3 regions of the Methyloceanibacter stevinii genome follow, and region 1 is predicted to be linked to each of the others. Evidence: riboswitches for the same ligand, from Rfam matches in the RefSeq annotation. Region 1 holds a riboswitch; each other region holds the start of a gene.
What was found. Region 1 has a riboswitch for cobalamin ahead of AUC70_RS09180 (TonB-dependent receptor plug domain-containing protein). Riboswitches for the same ligand answer to the same signal wherever they lie in the genome.

Region 2: another riboswitch for cobalamin. It lies ahead of AUC70_RS11825 (DUF4198 domain-containing protein); the one in region 1 lies ahead of AUC70_RS09180 (TonB-dependent receptor plug domain-containing protein).
Region 3: another riboswitch for cobalamin. It lies ahead of AUC70_RS05665 (DUF1636 family protein); the one in region 1 lies ahead of AUC70_RS09180 (TonB-dependent receptor plug domain-containing protein).

The regions. Positions count from the first base shown of each region.
Region 1 is NZ_LPWE01000011.1:496,565-499,773, reverse strand. It holds gene AUC70_RS09180 (TonB-dependent receptor plug domain-containing protein) at 1-1,606, opposite strand, end outside; cobalamin riboswitch at 1,753-1,964, opposite strand; gene tolA (cell envelope integrity protein TolA) at 2,067-3,209, opposite strand, start outside.
Region 2 is NZ_LPWE01000012.1:460,640-463,848, reverse strand. It holds gene cbiM (cobalt transporter CbiM) at 1-439, opposite strand, end outside; gene AUC70_RS11825 (DUF4198 domain-containing protein) at 465-1,262, opposite strand; cobalamin riboswitch at 1,437-1,661, opposite strand; tRNA gene AUC70_RS11820 (tRNA-Val) at 1,779-1,854, opposite strand; gene AUC70_RS11815 (hypothetical protein) at 2,009-2,320, opposite strand; gene AUC70_RS11810 (HAD-IA family hydrolase) at 2,437-3,120, opposite strand; gene AUC70_RS11805 (NAD-dependent succinate-semialdehyde dehydrogenase) at 3,177-3,209, shown strand, end outside.
Region 3 is NZ_LPWE01000010.1:366,060-369,268, reverse strand. It holds partial or broken gene cobN (cobaltochelatase subunit CobN) at 1-583, opposite strand, end outside; gene cobW (cobalamin biosynthesis protein CobW) at 600-1,652, opposite strand; gene AUC70_RS05665 (DUF1636 family protein) at 1,649-1,999, opposite strand; cobalamin riboswitch at 2,184-2,406, opposite strand; cobalamin riboswitch at 2,782-2,983, shown strand; gene AUC70_RS05660 (HupE/UreJ family protein) at 3,020-3,209, shown strand, end outside.

The DNA.
Region 1 (3,209 bases):
CCACACCGAGCCGGATGCCGTTATCCAAGCGCATCTCGGCCGAGACCTCGAGCCCCTGACGTTCGCTGGTGCCATCTTCATTGATCGGGGTAGACGCGAACGTCACCGGGTCATAAATCGTGGAAATTTCGTCGGTCAGGTCGGAATGGAAGTAGGTGACATCGAGGACCACCCGATCCTGCCAGAGACGCTGCTCAAGCCCGATATCGTAACCGATGCTCTCCTCGGGCGTCAGGTTTGGATTGCCGATGAACGTCGCCGGGTCGTAACCGAACTGCTCGTAGAACGTTGGGTTCTGCACGGCCGTGCCGGCGGACGTATGCAGCCGGCTGGTCTGGTTCGGCAGAAGATAGGACAAGCCTACGGACCATGTATCCGTGTCTTCGAAATCGTCATTCTCGTCGTGACGTCCCGTTGCCTGAATGGTGAGGTTATCGTCGAAGAAGCTGCCGCGATACTCCAACACATATCCATAGAGTTGACGCGACTCTTTCTGGAGCTGCGAGGGACTGTAGACGAGCTGAGCATCGTTATTCTTGAACGTCTCATACTCGCTTTCGATCTGGGTACTGACGAGATGATTCGCGCTCTCAACATCCGCATTATCGAGCGCCACTGTCCCCCGATAATGCAGCTGCTGCCGGGTCGATGTCGTGTCGAAGGTTTTTGCACCGTTGTCGATGTCGATGGTATCGATATCGGCGAGACCGAAGAAGAATTCGCTCCGGAAGCGCTTGTTCCAGGCGTCCATCGTTGCGTACGCGGACGCAAAGTTATTGGTGACGTCGGTCTCGAGGTTCGCATCGGTCACCAAGTCGGCAACCGTCGCCGCACCGTAGTTGAATTGATCGTACTCCGAATTGCGGTCGATCCGCCGAAAGGTCGTCCCGATTACAATATCGTCGTTTACGTCGAACTCGGCGCGCGCGTTGAGCGTGCCGATCGCGTTGCCATCGGCCCCGTCGCTCGGTCCACCGGAAAAATTGTAGCCATCCGTGTTCCGCTGCGCGCCGGAAACCGTCAGCCGCGCATAGTCGTTGGCGTAGTTGAGGGATAGATTCCCGCCGATGCTCTCTTCAGAGCCCAACTCGCCCTCGCCATACGCGTGAAAGCCCGGTTCCGTCGCGGTCTTGGTAATGACGTTGACCACACCGCCGATCGCGTTGGACCCAAAGATTGAGGATTGCGGTCCGCGGAGCACCTCGACGCGTTCAATGCCATCGGACAACATGTTCGCGAAGTCGTATTCGCCGCTCGTGGGATCGGCGACCTTGATGCCGTCGATCAGCACCAGCGTGTGGTTGCCCTCTGAGCCGCGAATGCGAACTTGTGTCAAGCCGCCGACGCCGCCCGTTTGACTGACCTCGACACCGGGCAGCGCCCGCAGCCCTTCCGACGTATGCCGAATCTGTTGCTCTTGCAGATCCTTCGACTCGACCACCGTGACCGAGCGGCCGTAGCGCTCGGCCTCGATCGGCGTCAGACCGCCGCCAACGATGATCGCGTCGAGCTGAAATGGCTCAAAATCTTGCGCCCTTGCGCTATCGGGCAGCGCAGCACCCGCGGCCAAAACGGTCGCACCAAAGGCCCATATAGAATGTCTCATCGAACACCCCCCCGTGTTCCGCGCAGCACTGAAGCCGCGCGGCAGACTATGTAAATGTCATTGGAGGGGGAGACCCCCAGCCGCAGACGGTTGCATTGCGCCACCACTACGGAGGAGTCCGCCGTTCACGCGCGCGCCGCACGGAAACCGGGTGTGCTGTCCTGGCCGGTCTCCTGACTTGCGTGTCGTTGCGAGCGCTGGCCTTCCCGAGATCCCTTCGGTCTCTCAGTGGCGTATTCAGCGCCGCTCTTCGCTTACAGTTGCGGGCGCAGTCGCGGATTCGGCGCAAAGTAGCGCCCCACCGCGTTCCCTTTTCATCGGACGGAGAACCGCCCGAACCAGAACGATTTTAATTTTCGATCAAAGACCTCAGGCTTGCCAAGAACAAAACTATCGTGTGGGTGATCTTCAGCGCACATGTTGCAAATTTGCAACGCTAAGGCCTGCGGGTTTTTCCTCTTTAGAAGCGTATGGACTGTGAGAAGGAGTAGCTCGAATTCGTCAGCCCCTTTGGAGCGGCGGGGAATCGCCCGGCGCCGCGCACCGCGGACATAGCGGCCCGATCCAACGCGGAATTTCCCGAGGACCGGGCCACAGACGCGCTCAAAAGCCGTCCGCTGGTGGCCACGCGCAAATGCACAATTGTCGTACCGTGCGCATTCCCGGCAGGCCTGCGCTTTCGCGCATTGATGCGGGCGCGGATGCGAGCCCCCCAGCTGGCGATGAGGCTGCGCGCGCTCGACTTGGAGACTGTTGCCGGCCGCGACCTGGTCTTGCTCCGGCCGGCGCTTTCGCTTTCTTGCTTGGCGCCAGCGGCGCGCTGGCTTTGACTGCCCCTGCCGGTCGCACTCTCTTTTGTGCTCTGTCCTGACGAGGATTTGCGCTTCGAGGGCGCCCCCGACGGCTCGTTTCGACTGGCGCTGCCAGCAGGCGTCGGCTCTGGTCTCGAAGCGCGTGTCTTGGGTTGCTTGTCTACGTGCTCTTGCGTCTTGCGTTCTGGCCGCTTCGCCGGGGGCTGCTTTGGTTGGGGCTCCGGGCCGCTGAGCTTCTTCTCCGGCGCGCTTCGCTTCTGTTCCGGCACGCTCGGTGTCTTGTCCGGCACGCTTGGCTCGGAGACTTTGCTCGGTGCCGGTAGAGGAACGGGCGCGGCCGTCTCCGTCTTCGGCGCCTCTAGCCGTTCTTGAGTATCGGAGGGCACCTCATTGGGCGCCTCACGTTCGGGCTCGGTATTCGTGTCCGCCTTCTCGGACGGGAGAGGTTCAGGCTCAGCGGTTTCAGCCGGTTCCGATGCGGCCGGGGGAGATTCAGGCTCAGAGGTTTCGGCCGGTTCCGTCTCGGCCGGCGGCACTTTACTCCGGCGTTCTACCTCCTGTTCGGAGCTGTCTTGCGGCTCTGGAACGGCCGCAGGCGGCTCCTCCACAACAGGTTCCGGAGGCTTCTCCCATTCGGCCACCATCCCCGACAGCGCGCTGGACGCCGCCGCGACCGATACGACGACGTCTCCGGCATCTCCCGCGGACTCATCGCTCGGCGCCTCGGAATAGAAGCCAAACACCACCAGATGCAGAACGACGGCGATGGCCACGAAGACCGTCGCCTCAAG
Region 2 (3,209 bases), on a different contig from region 1:
CCGTCGTCAAGGCAATCGCAAGGCCCCCGCCGATACCGCCCCAGATTGCGGCGACGGTGGGAGAGCCCGACGCGATACCCCGCCGGCAGATGTAGTAGACGAGCACCGCGGGCAGGGCGATGTTGACGGTGTTGACGCCCAGCACAGTCAGCCCGCCGAACCCGAAGAAAACGGCTTGCAGCAGTAGGGCGACGAAAAGGGCCGGAAAGGCGGCCCAGCCGAGCACCAACCCGGCCAGACCGTTCATGATCAGATGGACGCTGGAGGGTCCGATTGGCACATGAACCAGGGACGCCACGAAAAACGTTGCGCTTAGAACCCCGGCGGCGGGCATCTTCTCCGCCGGCAGCGATTTCAGGCCCAACGCGATGCCGCCGGCAGCGAGAACCGCGCCGCCGATCAAGACTTCATTCGATAGAGCACCGTCGACAATGTGCATCTTTCCCTCCAGGTCCTAGGCTGGCCTATTTCACGTCGAAAGCGCGGACCCAGATGACCGCGTCTTGAGAAAGCTCCTTGCCCTCATGCTCCTTGGTGTTGCCCGAGCCGAGCGCGGCAAAGCCCCAGAAGCCGGCCTTCGGAATGCCGAAGGTGAAGTAGCCGTTGTCATCGCTGACGGCGACGAGCGCGCCGCCCGGCATCGGCGAAGCGGTCGGGTCTTTCGGCTTGTTCTCGTCCATGGACGGCTCGGCCGCCATGTACTCGACCTCGATCTCCGCGCCGGGTACGGGCTTGCCGTCGGCCATCACCCGGCCGGTGAAGGTCGAACCGGCCACGATGTTGGTGGGCTTGTTGAGGGGGATGATCTCGGTGGGTAGGCCCTGCGGCTCCATCCAATCCGTCGGGACTTCATTCAGGTTCAGATAGCTCTTTGCGATCTGCTGGATGTAGACGTCCTCGCTCTCCTCGTAATAGGGCGAGGGAACAGCGACGAGCACGTAGTCTCCCGATCGCTTGAGTGGGACGGAGGCATCGTAAGCCGTGGCAGTGTTCTCCGAGCCCTCGAACTTGATCTGCTTCAGCGTGTCCTTGAGGTCGATCTTCTTGCCGCGGTTGACGGCGTAGAAGTCGATGACCTCACCCATGTCCATCACGTGGCCGTTCTCGAAGGGGTGCCAGAAGATCAGCTTGACGGGCACGTCTCCCGCCTTGGTCAGATTGACCTCCGGCGTATAGACGAGCTGGAAATGGGCGGCCGCGGCGAGCGGCGCGAGAAGCGCGGCAACGCCAATGGCAGCGGATAGTCCGTTACGAAGTTTCATAGGTCGTCTCTCCCAAGTGACCCGCGCGGGACGAACCGCATCGGGCATGAGGAAAGGACGATCGGGGAAGTGGCGGTGTCATGAGCGGGAACGGAAGATAGGCCACCGGACACCCACTCAACCGCCAGACGCTCACCCCGGCGTCCGGTTACGGTTTAGGCACCGGGCAAAAGCCGGTGCCGGATGTCAGCGGCAGGTCTCCTGACTCACGGATCGTCGCGTCGGCCTTGCCTTCCCAGGGTTATGAAGTTCCCCAGTGGCGTCGTTCAGCCGTGCTCACCGTTCACAGTTGCGGGGGCAGCCACGGGATTGTCGTCTCGATGACGCGAGACAGGACGCACCGTGTTCCCTCTTAGTCTCGACCAGCAATGATCGAGAACCGTCGACCCCTAGAAAGGGCCGCAGATTCTCCACAGTGTCAATAGCGATACGGCGTTTGCTACTGCGACGGAATGTTTCTCGCCGCCAGCGACGGTCTGCGCGGAATGAAGTCGTCGTCTGTTTTCGGTGACGTGATGGTGGGCGGTACTGGACTTGAACCAGTGACCCCTGCGATGTGAACACAGTGCTCTACCAGCTGAGCTAACCGCCCGTGCGGGGCGCGTTAGGTCTTGATCGCGCCCGGCTCCGTTCGCGTCCTCGCCTCAAGTGATGAGGGGGTGCGACGGCAAGCGCGCATTTAGCGAACGGCCCCTCGCGAAGTCAAGCAGGCCGTCCCGCGAAACGGCGCAGATTTCCTAAAAAGTCTACTGGGCCGCCGCGTCTTCCGCCGGGGCCGGAGCCGGAGCGGGCGCCGGCTTCAGCATGCCCTTGACCTTGGTCATGGTGGTCTTGGCCTTGCCGTAATCCCCGTCGGTGCAGGCCGCGTCCGCCTCGTCGAGAAGCATGTTCACCTCTTCGACGTCGCCTTCGTCGAGCACCTTCGCGTTGACCGTCTGGTCCACGAGGCTTTCGGTTTCGGCAAGCTGGCTGACACAGTCTTCCCCTGCGTCTTGGGCGAAAGCGGTTCCGCTCATCATCAATGCGATGCAAGCGCTCATCACAATACGTCCGCGCATTCCAGTTCTCCTTGGAGCAAAAAGCTCAGTTCCCGTACCTAGCGCGCAATTGTGGCTGTTGGTTGCAGCCCATGGGGCGATTGAGGCGAAATTCCAGCGCGTCCACCCGGGCGCTATTAGGAACGGGTCGGGTCGTGGTCTGTCAAGCGTTTGAGCAGGATTTCGGCCTGGGATTCCAGGGCGTCGAAGCTGTCGATGGTAGCGCTAGGGTGAGGACCGTCCGGCGACGGAGGGGAATAGCCGAATGTCACCAGGATCGAGGGAATTCCGGCTCGGTGCGCGGCCTGGATGTCGACGGCGCTGTCGCCCACCATGACGGCGCGGGCCGGATTGCCGCCGCCGGCGGCAATGGCGCCCAGAAGGTGGCCCGGATGGGGCTTGGACGTCTCGAACGTATCGCGGCCCGCGATTGCTGCGAAATGATGGTCGAGCTCCAGCGCTTCGAGGAGAAGATTGGCCAGGCGCGCCCGCTTGTTGGTGCAGACGGCAAGGCGCGCGCCGCGGTCCGCGAGCCGCTCCAGCAGCGCGACGGCGCCGGGGAAGGGGCGGCTCTCCACCGCGATATTGGCCTCGTAGTGGATGAGGAAGTCCGCGAGGATCGCCTCCGTGCCGGTTTCGATGCCCAGCGCCTCGTAGATCATGGCCGGCGCGCCGCGCCCCACCGCCTCGCGGACGAGCGCGGGCTCCACGGTGCGGTGTCCATGCAGATTCAGGGCGTGGTTGAGGGCATTCGTAAGGTCCGGCGCGGTGTCGACCAGCGTGCCGTCGAGATCGAAAACAATTGTCGCACCCTCGAACATGGGCCTCTCTCACACGTGACTTGCCGTTGCGCAAGCGGCGGCGTAGAGAGCGGGCCATGCAACTCAAGACACCGACCCTCATCAAGGAC
Region 3 (3,209 bases), on a different contig from region 1:
CCGGCGTAAGTTGGGAATCGAGGCCGGTCACGCCTGTGCCGCGCCGGTAGGCGCCCATGCGCGGAAAGGTTTGCGGCGCCGGCGCTTCGATCGCGGCGCCGCCAAGACGGGCCAGCCGCCGCAACAGCGCGCGCAGGTTCGCCGAACCGCCCTCGCGGAAATAGGCCAGAAGAGTCTGCAGCTCGGCTTCGTCCAGCGTCGACTGCTCGAACAGGCGCGGGTCGTCCCGGTCCTCGCCCGGCAGGATGGCCAGGGCGATGCCGCGCTCGCGGGCGAGGGCGGACAGCCTCTCGACGCCGTAGCGCCACCAATCGAGCCCGCCCAAGAGCCGGACCACGATCACCTTGGCGTGCCGGGCGACGGTCTCGATCCACAGATCGGTGGACATGGGATGGCGCAGGTCGCGCAAATGCGCGAGCCGCACGGACGGCACCTGTTCGCGCTCGTGCGTATACGCGGCCGCGAGTCCCGAGAGGTCGCTGTCGGTGAAAGACAAGACCGCGATGTCGCCAGGCGTTTGGCCCAGGTCGATCGGCTCGGCGATGTCGTCGAGCGTCGCGCTGCTTGTCTGCAGGAGGTGCATCCGAGGGTCCTATCGGTTACCCGGCCAGGGCTTCGTGCCCGGCCAAAGATCTGGCCACCGCTTCGCGGTCGAGGCCTTTCAAGCCGATCACGACGACCTTGCCTTGGCGATCCTCGGCCTGGTCCCAGGGGCGGTCGAAATAGTGGGTCACGCGCGGACCCACCGCCTGGATCAGCAGCCGCATCGGTTTGCCCGTCACGGCGGCGAAGCCCTTCACGCGCAAGATATCATGTGCCTCGGCCAAATCGGCGATGCGCTTCGCGATGTCTGCGGGATCGGCGACCTCTGCGATCGGAACCACGAACGTATCGAAGTCGTCGTGGTCGTGGTCCTCTTCGCTGTCATGGTGGGTCATGCGGTTTTCGATGTCGTCCTCCGCGCCGATGCCGAGACCAAGCAGGGCCGTGGCGTCGACCTTCCCTTCCGACACGGTCACCACACCGATGCCGCGCGGGAGAGCGTCGGTCACCGTCTTCATAGCGCGCTGCAGCCCGTCCGTGTCGAGCAGATCGCGCTTGTTCAGGACAATCAGATCGGCACAGGCGATTTGATCCTCGAAGACCTCCTCAATGGGGTCGTCATGATCGAGCGCATCGTCGGCGGCGCGCTGTGCCGAGAGCGCTTCGATGTCGGCGGAGACCTGACCGTCAGCCAGCGCCGCCCCGTCAACGACCGCCACGACCCCGTCCACTGTGACGCGGTTCTTGATCGCCGGCCAGTGGAAGGCCTGGACCAGGGGCTTGGGCAGCGCGAGACCGGAAGTTTCGATGACGATGTGGTCGACCGGCGGCTCGGCCGCCAGGATCTCGTCGAGCGCGGGCACGAACTCGTCTGCAACCGTGCAGCACAGGCAGCCATTGGCCAGTTCGACGATGTTCTCCTCGCTGCAGTTCTCGTCGCCGCAGCCTTTGAGGATCTCGCCGTCAATACCGACGTCACCGAATTCGTTGACGATCACGGCCAGACGCCGCCCGCCCGTGTTGGCGAGCACGTGCCGGATGAGCGTGGTCTTTCCCGAGCCGAGAAAGCCGGTCACGATCGTGCAGGGAATGCGGGCGACAGAATTCATTCGAAATCCTCCGGAATGGGGCCGAGTACGAGGGGTGGAACACGGGCGACGAGGCCGCCCTTCAGGGCTTCGGGCCGGCCCCTCCAGGGCAAAAGTCCGTCATCGGACTCCGCGAGAAGCATCGCGCCGTCGATGAGAGCTGTCGCATCGTCCGGGGCGGTCAAGTCACCGAAGACATAAGTCCAGCTGTCTTTCTTCCGCATCGCGGCACTGAGCGAGCGGCGGCAATTGGCAAGGCATTCGACCTGGCGGACCGTAACACCCGTCCCGTGCGCGCCTCGGCGGTGGCCTCGGCGAGCAGGAGCCCCGCGCGTGGTCCATCGCCGACCTCGCCCGGCTTGCGGCAGGTCACGCAGACATAGACGGTCGGCCCTTCCGGGGCCTTGGCGGCAGTGCCCTTGGCGTCTAGGGGAGTTGTCACCCTGATAAATCCCTCGGCGATCTCAAGCGAAAGCCACAGCAGACAGGGTGCAAGTCGGCCCAGATTCGGGCCGGACGAAGATCCAACCGTCGCAGAGGCACCCCGCCCGGCTGACGACTAGATCGACGGCAGGTCTCCTGGCTTCGCGGGTCTCTCCCTTCGCCGCCTTCCCGGGTCGACCCCAGTGGCGATGGCTCGGGCGCCCAAGACCGGTATCGAAACCGTTCCGTGGGCTCGCCGCTTACAGTTGCGGGGGCAGCCGCGGATTTGGGACATCCCCATACCGCGTTCCCTGTTCGCTCGAAATGAGCAACCGTCGATCAGGCACATAAGGGCTCCGGGCGTGTGTTTGTCAATGCGGGCCTTGCCCCGCTCGCCCTTGCCTAGTTCACCCTTGGGTCGCCGTGTTGAGAAAAGCACGTAATACGAGTATTATGCCACCATAAACAACCTATGGAGGATGCCCGCATGCCCACCTACCGGAAGAGGAAGGGGAGCGATACCTGGCACTGGTGCAGGAACTGCTCGCAATGGCCGACAAGCGACTATGACGAGGTCACCACATCCGGCCGGCCAAAGTCGGGAGAGCTTCACAACGAGTGCCGGTCAAAGGAAAGAGACGGCGACTGCCGTCAATAGCCCCCCTAACTCAGCCGCCCTACCCCCACACGGCGTCACGAGCTTGGTTGCGGCGCATGCGAACGTCGCTATAGTCGGGGCGCCGATGGTTTCCGCATGAGGCGGATACAAGAAGGGAATACGGTGAGGGTCATTACCCAATTCCGTGGCTGCCCCCGCAACTGTAAGCGGAGAGCGCCCCTCCTCAGGCCACTGGAGCCACCGCTCCGGGAAGGTGGAGGGGATGCGCAGACCCGCGAAGCCAGGAAACCTGCCGCGGCGCAAACCTTGAACCGCGCCCTCGGGTGGAGGGCGCAAGGGGGATCATATGACCCGTTCTTCACTCCAGCGCACCGCGTTTTTGGCGCTCGCCGCGCTTGTGCTCACCGCAGCGCCGGCCTCGGCGCATCACGCGATGGGCGGCGTCTTGCCGTCGACCTTCGCCCAAGGCTTCCTTTCCGGCCTCGCTCACCCTGTGATCGGGCTTGACCATCTCGCCTTTCTCATCGCCGTGGGTG